DNA from 3 places in the Saccharothrix sp. CB00851 genome. Region 1 is predicted to be linked to each of the others. Evidence: riboswitches for the same ligand, from Rfam matches in the RefSeq annotation. Region 1 holds a riboswitch; each other region holds the start of a gene.
What was found. A riboswitch is a leader RNA that binds a small molecule or an ion and turns the genes downstream of it on or off. The one in region 1 is predicted to bind glycine.
Positions count from the first base shown of each region.

Region 2: another riboswitch for glycine. It lies ahead of gcvH (glycine cleavage system protein GcvH); the one in region 1 lies ahead of gcvP (aminomethyl-transferring glycine dehydrogenase).
Region 3: another riboswitch for glycine. It lies ahead of gcvT (glycine cleavage system aminomethyltransferase GcvT); the one in region 1 lies ahead of gcvP (aminomethyl-transferring glycine dehydrogenase).

Region 1 covers NZ_LWLC01000013.1:40,879-45,813, forward strand. The annotation lists gene gcvP (aminomethyl-transferring glycine dehydrogenase) at 1-2,022, opposite strand, end outside; glycine riboswitch at 2,179-2,269, opposite strand; gene A6A25_RS15425 (MerR family transcriptional regulator) at 2,368-2,934, opposite strand; gene A6A25_RS15430 (bifunctional nuclease family protein) at 3,972-4,445, opposite strand; gene ftsR (transcriptional regulator FtsR) at 4,589-4,935, opposite strand, start outside.
Region 2 covers NZ_LWLC01000016.1:79,627-84,561, reverse strand. The annotation lists gene A6A25_RS17735 (hypothetical protein) at 1-473, opposite strand, end outside; gene A6A25_RS17730 (L-serine ammonia-lyase) at 672-2,036, opposite strand; gene gcvH (glycine cleavage system protein GcvH) at 2,041-2,421, opposite strand; glycine riboswitch at 2,540-2,634, opposite strand; gene ald (alanine dehydrogenase) at 2,830-3,936, shown strand; gene A6A25_RS17715 (hypothetical protein) at 4,279-4,461, shown strand; gene A6A25_RS17710 (hypothetical protein) at 4,467-4,841, shown strand; gene A6A25_RS17705 (ABC transporter ATP-binding protein) at 4,890-4,935, shown strand, end outside.
Region 3 covers NZ_LWLC01000011.1:17,963-22,897, reverse strand. The annotation lists gene A6A25_RS11960 (malonic semialdehyde reductase) at 1-24, opposite strand, end outside; gene glyA (serine hydroxymethyltransferase) at 104-1,369, opposite strand; gene gcvT (glycine cleavage system aminomethyltransferase GcvT) at 1,385-2,488, opposite strand; glycine riboswitch at 2,614-2,708, opposite strand; glycine riboswitch at 2,710-2,797, opposite strand; gene A6A25_RS11945 (DUF3817 domain-containing protein) at 2,861-3,163, opposite strand; gene A6A25_RS11940 (hypothetical protein) at 3,179-3,565, opposite strand; gene A6A25_RS11935 (transcriptional regulator) at 3,678-4,166, opposite strand; gene A6A25_RS44690 (hypothetical protein) at 4,368-4,529, opposite strand.

The sequences.
Region 1 (4,935 bases):
CACCAGCCCGCACACCTCGCGCACGGTGTCCTCGTACACGCCGTGCGTCGACGGGTACGTGATCATGATGGCGGCCAGGTCGTCCCGGTGCGCGTCGATCGTCGACCGCAGGTGCTCGATGTCCACGTTGCCGTGGTCGTCGCACTTGACCACCACGACCCGCATCCCGGCCATCACGGCGGACGCGGCGTTGGTGCCGTGCGCGCTGGACGGGATCAGGCACACGTCGCGGTGGTCGTCGCCGTTGGCGCGGTGGTAGGCGCGGATCGCCAGCAGGCCCGCGAACTCGCCCTGGCTACCCGCGTTGGGCTGCAACGACACCGCGTCGTACCCGGTGACCTCGGCCAGCCACCGCTCCAGGTCACCGACGATGCTCAGCAGCCCCTCGGCGTCCGACGCGGGCGCGAACGGGTGCAGGTCGGCGAACTCCGGCCACGTGATGGGCTCCATCTCGGCCGTGGCGTTGAGCTTCATCGTGCACGAGCCCAGCGGGATCATGCTGCGGTCCAGCGCCACGTCCTTGTCCGACAACGACCGCAGGTAGCGCAGCAGCGCGGTCTCGGAGCGGTGCGAGTGGAACACCGGGTGGGTCAGGTAGTCGCTGGTGCGGCGCAGGTCGGCGCAGATGCCGTCGGCGGTGTCGGCGTCCAGGCCGTCCACGTCGGCGACGGTCACGCCGAACGCCTTCCACACCAGGTGCAGGTGCTCGCGCGTGGTGGTCTCGTCGCACGCGATGGACACCACGTCGTCGTCCACCTGCCACAGGTTCACGCCCAGGTCGCGCGCGGCGGACACGACGGCCGAGGCACGACCCTCGACGCGGGCGCGCACGGTGTCGAAGAACTCGCCGTGCACGATCTCGACGCCGCCCTCCAGCAGGCCGGCGGCCAGCACGGTCGCCATCCGGTGGGCGCGGGTCGCGATCGCCTTCAGGCCCTCCGGACCGTGGTACACCGCGTACATCGAGGCGATCACCGCGAGCAGGACCTGCGCGGTGCAGATGTTGCTGGTCGCCTTCTCCCGGCGGATGTGCTGCTCGCGCGTCTGCAGGGCGAGGCGGTAGGCGAGCGAGCCGTCCGCGTCCACGGACACGCCGACCAGCCGTCCGGGCAACTGCCGCTCCAGGCCCTGTCGCACGGCCATGTAACCGGCGTGCGGCCCGCCGAACCCGATCGGCACGCCGAAGCGCTGCGTGGTGCCGATGACGACGTCCGCGCCGATCTCGCCGGGCGGGCGCAGCAGCGTCAACGCCAACAGGTCGGCGGCGACCACGGCCTGCGCGCCCGCCTTGTGGATCTCCTCGACCACCGACGCGTGGTCGCGCACCACGCCGGACGCGCCCGGGTAGGACAGCAGCACGCCGAAGAAGTCACCGCCCAGGCCGAGCCCTTCGATGCCCTGCGACAAGTCGGCGGTGACGATCTCGATGCCCAGCGGCTCGGCGCGCGTCTCGATGACGGCCAATGTCTGCGGCAGCGTGTCGGCGTCCACCACGAACTTGTTCGACTTCGACCGGCCCGCGCGGCGCACCAGCGTCATCGCCTCGGCGGCGGCGGTGGACTCGTCCAGCATCGAGGCGTTGGCCAGCGGCAGACCGGTCAGGTCGGCGACCATCGTCTGGAAGTTCAGCAGGGCTTCGAGCCGGCCCTGGGAGATCTCCGGCTGGTAGGGCGTGTACGCGGTGTACCAGGCGGGGCTCTCCAGCACGTTGCGGCGGATCACCGGCGGGGTGGTCGTGCCGTAGTAGCCCAGGCCGATCATCTGCGTCATCGGGCGGTTGCGGGCGGCGAGGGCGCGCAGCTCGGCCAGCGCCTCGGTCTCGGTGGCCGGCGCGGGCAGGTCCAGCACGAGGTCGCGTTCGCGGATCGACTCGGGGACGGCGTGCTGCGCCAGTTCCTCCAGCGAGCCGACACCGATCACGTCGAGGATGCGGGCCAGCTCGGCGGGCCGCGGGCCCACGTGCCGGTCGGCGAACGGGGTGCCGTGCTCGAGTGCGGCGAGGGGGATGCGGTCCTGCGTCATCGGTGCTGGCCTCCAGGGCTCCGGACAGACTTCTGCCGTTGCCCTCCCCCTCTGTCTTCTGCCCGACGTCGGGCGCCTGAGAGCTTCACCCGGTGGTCCGGGCTTGCACCGTCGGCGGGGTCGAGCGGTCGTGCCCGACCCGCTTTCCAGAGGCGTCTCACCCGCACGGTCCTTGCGCCTGAGAGGTTCCGGGGAGGATTTGCTCCTTCGGCGCCGAGACTGGCTCGGACTCTCCCGCACGGGATAAAGCGACTACGCGCGAAATCGTACCTGTCACGGGGGTGTGCGGTACCGCCGGCGCGACGTGGATCTCAGTGCCGCGCACCGGTTCCGCCTACCGCCGGGTCAGCCGATGGCCCTGGTGCGGCGGCGACGGGACAGCTCGTCGTCGGCCGCTTCCACGATCTCGGCCCCGTCCGCGCGTTCGGCGGGGAAGTCGTGGATCGTGCCGCTGATCTCCCGCATCGCACCGGAGACCGCGATGCCGAACACCCCTTGGCCGCCTTGGAGCAGGTCCACGACCTCCTCCGGCGACGTGCACTCGTAGACGGTGGTGCCATCGCTGAACAGCGTGATCCGGGCCAGGTCCTGCACGCCGCGGCGGCGCAGGTGGTCCACCGCGACCCGGATGTTCTGCAGCGAGACACCGGTGTCCAGCAGTCGCTTGACGACCTTGAGGACCAGGATGTCCTTGAACGAGTAGAGCCGTTGGCTGCCGGAACCGTGGGCGCTCCTTATGGTGGGGTTGACCAACCCCGTGCGCGCCCAGTAGTCCAGCTGGCGGTAGGTGATGCCCGCGATCTGGCACGCGGCGGGGCCGCGGTACCCGACCAGTTCGTCCGGCAGCGAGGAGTCCGGGAACAGCTCACCCTGTTCGCCGGATCCGGCCCGGATGGGCGCTTCCTCGACCACGCCTGCCTCCCCTCGGTCCGGTCACGACGACCGGCGACCAACGTGAAGCCGCCGCGGTGCCCGAATCACACCGTGGCAATTCACCTGAGTTCGACGGTAAGACCGGCTAGGGGGCAGGTCAACGCGACGCGCGGGGCGTGTCTGACCTCAACGTGAGGTTGAGGTTGAGAGAGACGCCTGTCGTAAGCCATTCGGGTGACGTTTAGTGATCGTTTAGCGGCGGGGTGCTGACGTTGTGTAACCCGGAGGTGTGACACCTGGAGGTGGCACGCGGGGTTGATCCACAACGCACCGCGCACGCTTGCGGAGGGCCGTTCACGGCTCCGCGCCGACGTTTTCGGCCCTTCGCAGGTGGCGGTGGGTGGGGGCGAAAAGCTTTCAAGCGTCCTCGCCGGACGGGCAGATCAGCAGGATGACATCCCGTTCGTTCCGTCTCCGTCTTGTTCCGTCGGGAACTCCCGCTGGGTTGGTGGTCCCGGGGTACGTGTCATCCCACCGACCTCCCTCCGGGCTACCACACGCGTCAAGAGGGCGCCCGAAGTTGGAGTATCAGGCAACGCTCGCACGAGGCCCCCTTGACACGTGCGGTAGGGCTACGCCAGGTCGGCGGGATGACACGAACCCCTACCTCTGCAAAGCGGCCGCACCCGCCCCGGGCCCGCTCGACCCCGCGCCCGATCGCGACCCCCGGCACGTGCCACTGGCGGCGCTGTTTGCCCTTCCAAAGGTAGGGCTTCGTGTCATCCCGCCGACCTGGCTTTGCCCTACCGCACGTGTCAAGGGCGGCGCGTCCAACTTCGACTGTCACTTCACTGGAGCCTCGCGCCGCCCTTGACACGTGTGGTAGCCCGGAGGGAGGTCGGTGGGATGACACGGAGTCCGGGACCACGACCCAACAGGACATCCCCGACGGAACAAGACCGAGACGGAACGAACGGGAGGTCATCCTGCTGATCTGCCCGTCCGGCGAGGACGCTTGAAGGCTTTTCAAGCCGTCCACCGCGAGCCAAGGCGCCAGCTACATGCCCCGGCGTGGCCTACGTGTCGGCCCCGCGGAAGTCCTCGGGCGAGACGGAGTCGAGGAACTCGCGGAACTTCTCGACCTCGTCCTCCTGCTCGTCCGGGATGATGAGGCCGGCCTCGGCCAGCACCGACTCCTCCGCGTGGATCGGCACGCCGATCCTCAGCGCCAGCGCCACCGAGTCACTGGGCCGAGCGGACACGCGGATGTCGCCGTCGAACACGAGTTCCGCGAAGTAGGTGCCCTCCTGCAAGTCCGTGATCCGCACCTGCTCCAACTGCCGGCCGAGGGCTCCGATGACGTCCTTGAGCAGGTCGTGCGTCAACGGCCGGGCAGGACGGACACCTTGCTGCTCCAACGCGATCGCCGTGGCCTCGACCGATCCGATCCAGATCGGCAGGTACCGTTCGCCCTCGGTTTCGCGCAGCAGCAGGATCGGCTGGTTGGCGGGCAGTTCCACCCGCACGCCGACGACGCGCATCTCGCTCATCGGGTCTCGCCTCCCTCAGCGCGCTGAAATTCTGGCGTCCCCGCTACCAACGAGGATCCCCCACGTACTCTTTCGACGCTACCCGCCAAGCGGGCCCTGTGCGCAACCGCCCGCCCTCATCGGATCACGATGCGGACACGCGTTCACCTCGGCGAAACAGGCCGACCGGTGACGTCACGCAGGCCAACCTTCACCAACAGTGTGTGCAGCGTTACGGAAAGCGCCGCCAGCTCCCGCACCACGTCCTCGCGGTCGCGTTGCCGGTGGGCCGCGCCGACGGCCTGCTCGACCAGCCCGACCTCGCGGTCCGCCGCGGCGCGGAACGGCCGCAGGTGGCGTGCTTCCAGGCCGTGCTCGGCCATCGCCCGCACGGTCGAGGCGATCTGCACCGCCTCGTGGTCGTAGAACCCGCCCGCACCGGCCCTGATCAGGCCGAGCTGCTCCAGCTCGACCAGCACCCCGGCTTCGATGCCCGCCCTCGCCAGCAGGT
Region 2 (4,935 bases), on a different contig from region 1:
ATGTTCCTCGAACCCGCGTTCCCCGCCGGAGGATTCGGATCCTTCGACGCACCTTGCGTCTGGATTCGAATCGAGGGGTAGGCGATCGAGATGGAGGCGTTCCCCGTCAGGTCCAGATAGGCGATGTCCTGCTCACGCAACTTCTGCCGAGTGCGAGGACTCAGCCAAGGCGCCGCCACCAACAAGAGAATCGACTTGGCATGGACCAGGCGCAAGATGTTGTCGATCTGCCGGATTCGCGTCTCGACCTCGAGAGGTGTGAGTTCGGACTGCACGATCACGAGCAATTCAGCCGGGGTGCCACGCTCGTAGGGTGGGTTCACACGGATCCGCGCATCGACCATGGCATCGCCGTCACGGGCGTCGTCGGGCAGGGGGAGCCTCGCGACCGTCCAGCCGGCACCCAGGACTTCGCGCAACGAACCGAGCGCCTGCTCCAGCAGGCCTTCCGATCGTGGTTCGAGTTCGCTCACCGCCGCGCTCCTCACCCTGCGACACGTAGGGCGAAGCCTAGACAAACTTGCCTCGTACGGCGACTTGCCTCACCGAGGCAACTGAGAGGAAGAGGCAAGTCGCCATCCATCGAACCCTCTGGCAGCCCTTCGGCCGGCATCGTTCACCACGCCGAAGGGCTACCAGAGTTCACCACCGAGATGAAGCCGCCGCCGGGGTCAGCACTCGATGACGTTGACGGCGAGGCCGCCGCGTGCCGTCTCCTTGTACTTGACCTTCATGTCCTTGCCCGTCTCACGCATGGTCTTGATGACCTTGTCCAGGGACACGAAGTGCGAGCCGTCGCCGCGCAACGCCATCCGCGCCGCGGTGATGGCCTTGATCGACGCCAGGGCGTTGCGCTCGATGCACGGGATCTGCACCAGCCCGCCGATCGGGTCGCACGTCAGCCCCAGGTTGTGCTCCATGGCGATCTCGGCCGCGTTCTCGACCTGCTCCGGCGTGCCGCCCAGCACCTCGGCCAGCCCCCCGGCCGCCATCGAGCAGGCCGAGCCGACCTCGCCCTGGCACCCGACCTCGGCGCCCGAGATCGACGCGTTCTCCTTGAACAGCACGCCGACCGCGCCCGCCGTCAGCAGGAACCGCACCACGCCGTCGTCGGACGCGCCCGGCACGAAGCGGGTGTAGTAGTGCAGCACGGCGGGCACGATGCCGGCCGCACCGTTGGTCGGCGCGGTCACCACGCGACCGCCCGCGGCGTTCTCCTCGTTCACCGCGAGCGCGAACAGCGTCACCCAGTCCATCACCCTCAGCGGGTCGGTGGCGTAGTGCTCGGCCTCCATCCGGCGGCGCATCTCGGCCGCGCGACGACGTACCTTCAGCCCACCGGGCAGCACGCCGTCGATCGTGCAGCCGCGCTCGACGCACGCCTGCATCACGTCCCAGATGTGCAGCAGCCCCGACCGCACCGCCGCCTCGTCCCGCCACGACAGCTCGTTGGCCAGCATGACCTCGCTGATCGACAGCCCGGTCTCCCGGCACCGCGCCAGCAGCTCGTCACCCGTGCGGAACGGGTGCGCGACCGACGTCTCGTCGGCCTTGATGCGGTCCGTGCCGGTGGCCGTCTCGTCCACCACGAACCCGCCGCCGACCGAGTAGTACACCGCCGAGTCGACCACGTCGTCACCCGAGTGGGCGGTGAAGCTCATGCCGTTGGGGTGCAACGGCAACGACTTCCGCCGGTGCATCACCAGGTCGGTGGCCTCGGTGAACACGATGTCCCGCACGCCGGCCAGCCGCAGCCGCCCGGTGGCACGGATCTCCGCCAGCCGCCGTTCGGCGTCCTCCGGGTCGACCTCCTCCGGCCGGTGGCCCTCCAGCCCGAGCAGGACCGCTTTCGGGCTGCCGTGCCCGTGCCCGGTCGCGCCGAGGGACCCGAACAGCTCGACGTGCACCCGGTCGACCGAGTCCAGCGCGGGCCGCAGCCGGTCGGAGAACATCATCGCCGCGCGCATCGGGCCCACGGTGTGCGAGCTCGACGGCCCGATCCCCACCGAGAACAGGTCGAACACGCTGATCGCCATGGCGTCAGTCCCCGGTCAGTTCCGCGTACTTCGCCGCGGTCAGCAACCCCGTCGCGTCGGTCACCGCCACCTTGAACAGCCAACCACCGCCGTACGGGTCGTTGTTGATCAACGACGGGTCGTCCACGACCTCGGTGTTGACCTCCACGACCTCGCCGCTGACCGGCGCGTACAGATCGCTGACCGACTTGGTCGACTCCAGCTCGCCGCACACCTCACCGGACGTCACCGCGGCGCCGACCTCGGGCAGCTCCACGAACACGATGTCACCCAGCGACTCCGCCGCGTACGACGTGATGCCGATCGCCACGGGCTCCTGGGTACCCGGCGCCCAGTCCACCCACTCGTGCTCGGGCGTGTACAGCAGGTTGTCCGGAAAAGTCACGACAGCGCTCCCTCACGGCAAGGTCCTCCAGCCCCACTCTGTCCTGGGACCTGAGAGCTTCGCCGTCAACGACGGCTTGCACCGTGGGTGCGCGCGTGAGCACGCTTTCCAGAGTCGCCTCACCCGAGCGGTTCTCGCTGCCTGAGAGTGTGCGGGGTACTTGCTCCTTCGGCGCCCCGGCCTGTTCACCGAGGTCTCTCCCGCGCGGGTTCCGGCGCTCATGACGCGCCGCGGCCGATGTTCAGTTGGTTGGCCCGAACGCTAGGTGCCCGTGCCGACGGGTGTCAACGCGGCCGAAGGCTTGTTCGACAAGCACAACGCCACACCATCGCGTTGGTGCTACCGGCACGATGACACCGAAAACCCGTTAACGGACCTTTGGTGTAACAACGGCCGAAGGAGCCCACCGTGCGGATCGCAGTTCCCCGCGAGATCAAGAACCACGAGTACCGCGTCGCGCTGACCCCGGCGGGCGCGCACGAGCTGACGCAGCGCGGTCACGACGTGGTCGTCGAGACCGGCGCGGGCCTCGGTTCGGCCATCACCGACGAGGAGTACCTGGCCGCCGGCGCGAAGGTGCTCGCCACCGCGGACGACGTGTGGGCCGAGGGCGACCTGGTGCTCAAGGTCAAGGAGCCGATCGCCGAGGAGTACCCGCGGCTGCGCAAGGGCCAGGTCCTGTTCACCTACCTGCACCTGGCCGCCGACCGGCCGCTGACGCGGGCGCTGCTGGACTCCGGCACCACCGCCATCGCCTACGAGACCGTGCAGACCGCGAACGGCGCGCTGCCGCTGCTGGCGCCGATGTCCGAGGTGGCGGGCAGGCTGGCGCCGCAGGTGGGCGCGTTCTCGCTGATGAAGCCGTCCGGCGGTCGCGGCGTGCTGCCCGGCGGCGTGCCCGGCGTGCACCCGGCGCGGGTCGTCGTGATCGGCGGCGGCGTGGCGGGCCTGAACGCGGCCGCGATCGCCGTCGGCATGGGCGCGGACGTGCAGGTCCTGGACACCAACGTGGACCGGCTGCGCCACATCGACGCGCTCTACCAGGGCCGCCTGCGCACCGTGACGTCCAACCGGTACGCCGTGGAGCAGGCCGTGCGCGAGGCCGACCTGGTCATCGGCGCGGTGCTGGTGCCCGGCGCGAAGGCGCCGAAGCTGGTGAGCAACGAGCTGGTGGCCGACATGAAGCCCGGCGCGGTGCTGGTGGACATCGCGATCGACCAGGGCGGCTGCTTCGCCGACTCGCGGCCGACCACGCACGCCGAGCCGACCTACCAGGTGCACGACACGGTCTTCTACTGCGTGGCGAACATGCCCGGCGCCGTGCCGCGCACGTCGACCTACGCGCTGACCAACGTGACGCTGCCCTACGCCGTCGCCTTGGCCGACCAGGGCTGGGAAGCGGCGCTGCGCGCGGACGCGTCCCTGGCGCCCGGCCTGAACGCGCACGAGGGCCTGCTGACCAACCTGCCGGTCGCGCAGGCGCACGGGATGACCCACACGCCGATCGACCTCTGAGGCGCGAACCGCGAAGGGCCCCGCTCACAGCACGTGAGCGGGGCCCTTGCCTACGTAAGACGGCCCGCTCAACCAGCCTGGGGGTCACTGGGAGCGGGCCGCGTGACCAATCTTAGCCGGGAACAGGGCTCCGTGCCCAGCGGCCCCACCGATCCGGCCGAAGTGTCACCCCTGCGGTGGCAACACGCTGTGTACACGTTCAAGCAATCGAATGAACCTGGGTGATAACGGGTAAGTCACGACGGCCTCGCGACCGATGCACAGGACGGGAACTCCGCAGCTACGCAGCGGGGTCGTCCGCTCGCGCGGCGTTCTGCCGCGCCACCTCCGATCGGAGTGCAGATGGCTGAACCTGAGGGCTGGATCGACTGCCACGACCCCTTCGGGCGGGACCGGTCGATGACCGTTCTCGTCGAGAACGACCGAGTTCTGCTGGTCGCGCCGCCGGGCGAGTCCGCTGTGATGTCCGTCACGCAGACGCGCAGGTTGCACCGCCTGCTCGACCAAGTCGCCGACAGGATGTGAGCGGCGTGGACGAGGCACTGCGCGCCGCCGTGCTGCGCCGCCTGGCGTTGCTGGACGAAGCCGCGGAGACCGGCGAGGCGGAGGCCCTCGTGCCGCTCGCCCGGTCCGAGATCCACCGCCTGGCCGACGGGTGGCGGCTGCTGCTGACCGTGCACCAGCCCGATCCGGACGGCCGCTGCGGCGCGTGCCCCGGCATCCTGCGGCACAAGAAGTGGCCGTGCCAGGTGTGGACGATGGCGCACCAGCACCTCATCGGCGACGGCCTGCCGCACCGGCAACGCCGCCGTCCGCTGCGGACGCTGCGCCATTCGAAGGACGTCGAGACGACCACCGAGATACCGAGGGTCGCGTCGAAACCACGGCACGCCCTCCCCGAGTGACCCTCCTAAGGCAGGATGACGCCCGGTAGGAGTACTCGGGAGGGACGCGTGCACGACGGCACAGGCCGCATCGTGGTGCAGAACTTGACCAAGC
Region 3 (4,935 bases), on a different contig from region 1:
GAGAGTGGCGAGGGTCGCGGTCATGGTGCCTCTTTCGGTTGTCCCGTACGCGGGTTGCGCACGGGACAACCTCCAGTAAGCGCCAGCTATTCCGTGGCGGGCTTCACAGGGTCGGGTAGAGCGGGTGCTTGGCCGCGAGGACCTCGACCCTGGCGCGCAGGTCGGCGAGGTCCGGGTCGGCCTGCAGCGCGGTGGCGATGATGTCCGCCACTTCGGTGAAGTCCGTCGCGCCGAAGCCGCGGGTGGCGAGCGCGGGCGTGCCGATGCGCAGGCCCGAGGTCACCATCGGCGGACGCGGGTCGTTCGGCACGGCGTTGCGGTTGACCGTGATGCCGACCTCGTGCAGCCGGTCCTCCGCCTGCTTGCCGTCCAGTTCGGACGCCACCAGGTCGACCAGGACGAGGTGGACGTCCGTGCCACCGGTGAGCACCTTCACACCCGCCGCGGCGGCGTCGGGCTGGGAGAGGCGGTCGGCGAGGATCTTCGCGCCCTCGACGGTGCGCCGCTGGCGGTCGGCGAACTCGGGTGACGCGGCGTGCTTGAACGCGACGGCCTTGCCCGCGATCACGTGCTCCAGGGGCCCACCCTGCTGGCCCGGGAACACGGCCGAGTTGATCTTCTTGGCGAGGTCGGCCTCGTTGGTCAGGATCACGCCGCCGCGCGGGCCGCCGAGGGTCTTGTGCGTGGTCGTCGTCACGACGTGCGCGTGCGGCACAGGGCTCGGGTGCAGACCCGCGGCGACGAGACCGGCGAAGTGCGCCATGTCGACCATCAGGTAGGCGTCGACGGAGTCGGCGATGCGCCGGAACTCGGCGAAGTCCAGCTGGCGGGGGTAGGCCGACCAGCCGGCGACGATCAGCTTCGGGCGGTGCTCCAGGGCCAGGCGCTCGACCTCGGCCATGTCGACGCGGCCGTCGGTCTCCGAGACGTGGTAGGGCACCACGTTGTAGAGCTTGCCGGAGAAGTTGATCCGCATGCCGTGGGTGAGGTGCCCGCCGTGCGCCAGGTCGAGGCCCAGGATCGTGTCACCGGGCTGGAGCAGGGCGAACATCGCGCACGCGTTGGCCTGCGCGCCCGAGTGCGGCTGGACGTTGGCGAAACCGGCGCCGAAGAGGTCCTTGACGCGCTGGATCGCCAGGCGCTCGATCACGTCGACGTTCTCGCAGCCGCCGTAGTAGCGCCGGCCGGGGTAGCCCTCGGCGTACTTGTTCGTCAGCACCGAGCCCTGCGCCTGGAGCACCGACACCGGCGTGAAGTTCTCCGAGGCGATCATCTCCAGCGTGCTCTGCTGCCGGTGCAGCTCGGCGGCGACGGCGTCCGCGACCTCCGGGTCGAACTCCGCGAGGGAGGTGTTGAAGTGCTCGGACATGTGTGGGTCTCTCCCTTAGCTGGATCGCTTGTAGAAGGGCAGTGCGACGACTTCGACCGGCTCGTGCTTGCCCCGGACGTCGACGGACAGCCGGGTACCGGGTTCGGTGTTGCCGACGGTGACGTACGCCATGGCCACGGAGTACCCGAGGGTGGGCGAGAGCGCGCCGCTGGTGACCTCGCCGATCGGGTTGCCGGACGCGTCGAGCACGGGGTAGCCGTGCCGGGGCGCACGGCGCGAGGTGGTCTTCAGGCCGACCAGGACCTGGTCGACGCCCTGTTCGGCGACGGTGGCGAGGGCGTCGCGGCCGACGAAGTCGCCCGGCTTGTCCAGCTTCACCACCCGGCCGAGGTTCGCGTGGAACGGCGTGTGGTCGCGGCCCAGCTCGTTGCCGTACAGCGGCATGCCCGCCTCCAGCCGGAGGGTGTCGCGGCAGCCGAGGCCCGCGGGCTTGAGGTCGTGCGGCGCGCCCGCCTCCAGGAGGGCCTGCCAGACGTGGGCGGCGTCGTCCGGCGCGACGAACAGCTCGAAGCCGTCCTCGCCGGTGTAGCCGGTGCGGGCGAGCAGGACCGGCTTGCCCGCCACCTCGGTCGGGTACGAGGCGTAGTACTTGACCGAGGTCAGGTCGGTGGGCGTGAGGCCGGCGAGGATGGCGGTGGACTTCGGGCCCTGCACGGCGAGCAGCGCGTAGTCGGTGGACTTGTCCTCGACCGTGGTGTCGAAGCCCTTCGCCCGCTCGACCAGCGCCTCGTGGACGACGGCGGCGTTCGAGGCGTTGGCGACGACGAGGTACTCCTGGTCACCGGTGCGGTAGACGATCAGGTCGTCGATCACGCCGCCGTCGGCCTCGCAGATCATCGTGTACCGGGCGCGGCCGACGCCGATCGCGGACGCGTGGCCGACCAGGGCGTGGTCCAGCGCGGCGCCCGCCTGCGGCCCGGTGAGCAGGATCTCACCCATGTGGGTCAGGTCGAACAGGCCCGCCGACGTGCGCACCGCGTGGTGCTCGGCCAGCTCGCTGTCGTAGCGCAGCGGCATCCGCCAGCCCGCGAAGTCGGTGAACATGGCGCCCAGCGCCTCGTGTTCGGCGTGCAGGGGCGTGCGGCGGCTTTCCATCAGGCGGGCCCTCCCTGGGTGCGGACATGGCGGCGGCGCCGACCGGTCGGGTCGGCGGGCGGCACGTCCGAGAGATTCACGAGCGAAAGGATGACACGGTCCACCGGAGACTCCTCGTCGAGTGAGCCTCCCCCTCTGCCATGAGCCTGAGAGCTTCGCCGCCGGGTGAGGGCGGCTTGCACCGTGGGCGAGGCGCACCGGGTGCGCCTGCTTTCCAGAGTTGCCTTCGTCGGGCGGTACCTGTGCCTGAGAGATTCCGGGGAGGAGTTGCTCCTTCGGCGCCCCGGTCGGGGACTCTCCCGCTCGACATCGACGGCCGTGTTCAGTTGGTACCGCCAGACGCTAGGGGTGCCCGGCGGGCGGGGTCAACCCCGGTCACAGGCTCTTCTCGGCCCGGACGCTCTCGACCACCTTGCGCTCGGCGTAGAACGACACGAACGGGATCGTGCCCGCGAGCAGCACCAGGACGGTGCCCTTGATCGACCAGCGGGCCTTGAGCGCGAGGTCGACGGTGAGCACCAGGTACACCGCGTACAGGAAGCCGTGGACGGGGCCGACGACCTGCATCATGCCCTCGTTGCCGCCCGCGTACTTGGCGATCATGGCGACCACGAGCAGCAGCAGGCCGACACCGACCACGTAAGCCATGAACCGGAACCTGCTCAACGCGCCGCTCATCGCCCTACCTTCACCTCACCGCTGGTCCCGCGCGTGGAGTTCGGCGAGCATGCGGTTGTAGGCCGCGAGCTCTTCGTCCTCGTCGTCGTGCGCGGGTGTTCTGACGGGCTCAACGGTAACGACCGGCCGGGACGGCTCGGCCACCGGCTCCGGCGCGACGTCGGCGGGCGCCTCGGCGGCCTCGGCCTTGCGGCGGGCGTCCAGCCTGCGGATGCGCCACACCATGAACGCGGGGAAGAGGCCGAACAGCGGCCACTGGAAGACGTAGCCGAGGTTCTGGAACGTGCCACCGGCCTGCGAGAACCGCTCCCACTGCCAGTAGGCCAGCCCGCAGCACACGACCAGCGACGCCAGGCACACGGCGACGATGGCCAGCCGCTGGGGGGTGATGAGGCCTCGCACGCCTCAAGAGTACTTCCTACTTCACACGGGGCTGGGGCTCCCCGCACAGGAGCCCGCCCCTGGGAAAGGTGAGGGCTCCAAGACCTCAGGAGCCCGCCCCGACTCGTCGGACCTAGGCCACGCCGTCCCGGCGTTGCCTCTGCAGCCTGGCCACGCACCAGGCCGCCGCACTACCCCGACGCAGGTGCTGGAGCACCGTCATCGGGCCGAGGCGACGACCGAGGTCGGCGGGCGTGAGCCCGGCCGCCCGGTAGTCCAGAGCGCGCTGGTCCAACGGGCTGATGCCCGCGTCCCACCACAGCTCCGCCTCGGACAGGTCACCCACCAGCTGCCAGTAGCTGGCGGCGGCCGCGAGCAGGACCTCGGGCACCTCGGGCGCCCGCTTCCGCATCGCCGCCACGTACGCCGGATCCGCGGACTCGACCTTCACCAGGCCGCGGGAACCGCCATTCGCCCGCTGCACGGGGATCCCCGGTGCGGACGGCGGGGCTTCCGCGAGCCACGCGTCCTTGATCCGGTTCACCTCCTGCAGCTCGGCGTCGTCCGAGCGCTCAGCCGCCCACTGCCGCAACAGCTCGTCGACTCCGGAGTCCTCGACCATTCTGCCTCCTCATCGGTCGAAGATCAGCCAATGCGACGCACCGTATTAGCGGGTACCGACAACCGCTAGACCCCGGTTTGTCTAAAACCCTGTTACCAGGGCGTTATAGCCCTCATTCCACCCGTACGGTGCAACGTCCGGGGCGCATAGTCACCGATCGTGACCGCATTGAGCGGAGTTCGCGGCGGTGCGGCGGGTGATCTAGGCGAAGAGGCTGCGGACGAAGGTGATGATCGACTCGGCGCCGGACTGGAGCCACCCGAGCGCGGTCCTCACCGCTTCGGCGGACTCGTTCGGCTGGGTGATCAGGAGGAACAGCACCAGCGCGACCGCCGCCAGCGTCACCACCTTCTTGACGTTCACTGATCGCTCTCCGTCCGTATCACTGGGCAGGGCGGCCGGGCGCCGCTCCGGTCGTGTCAACGGCCATGGTCCCTCATTCACCCGGATGATGACGGTCGATCCCGCCGCCATCGCCCGACCGGCCGCCGGAACGACCACGCAACCAGGCTGGAACCACCTCGACTGTCACCCGAACGGACGATCAAGGGGACCAGCGGTCCCGCCGATCACCAAGGTACGGGCACTCGCCCACCCCCCAGGCACGGACACCGAGGTTCCAAGACACGTTCATCTCTTCGCCGCCCATCACCTGATTGCGCCGACGTACGCACCGAGCGTGACAAAGGTCGATGCGGGCTGCCACTCAATTCCGGTCCCCCTTCAGGTGATTTACCGCGCCCTTTTCCAGACCAATCGGGCACCGGTC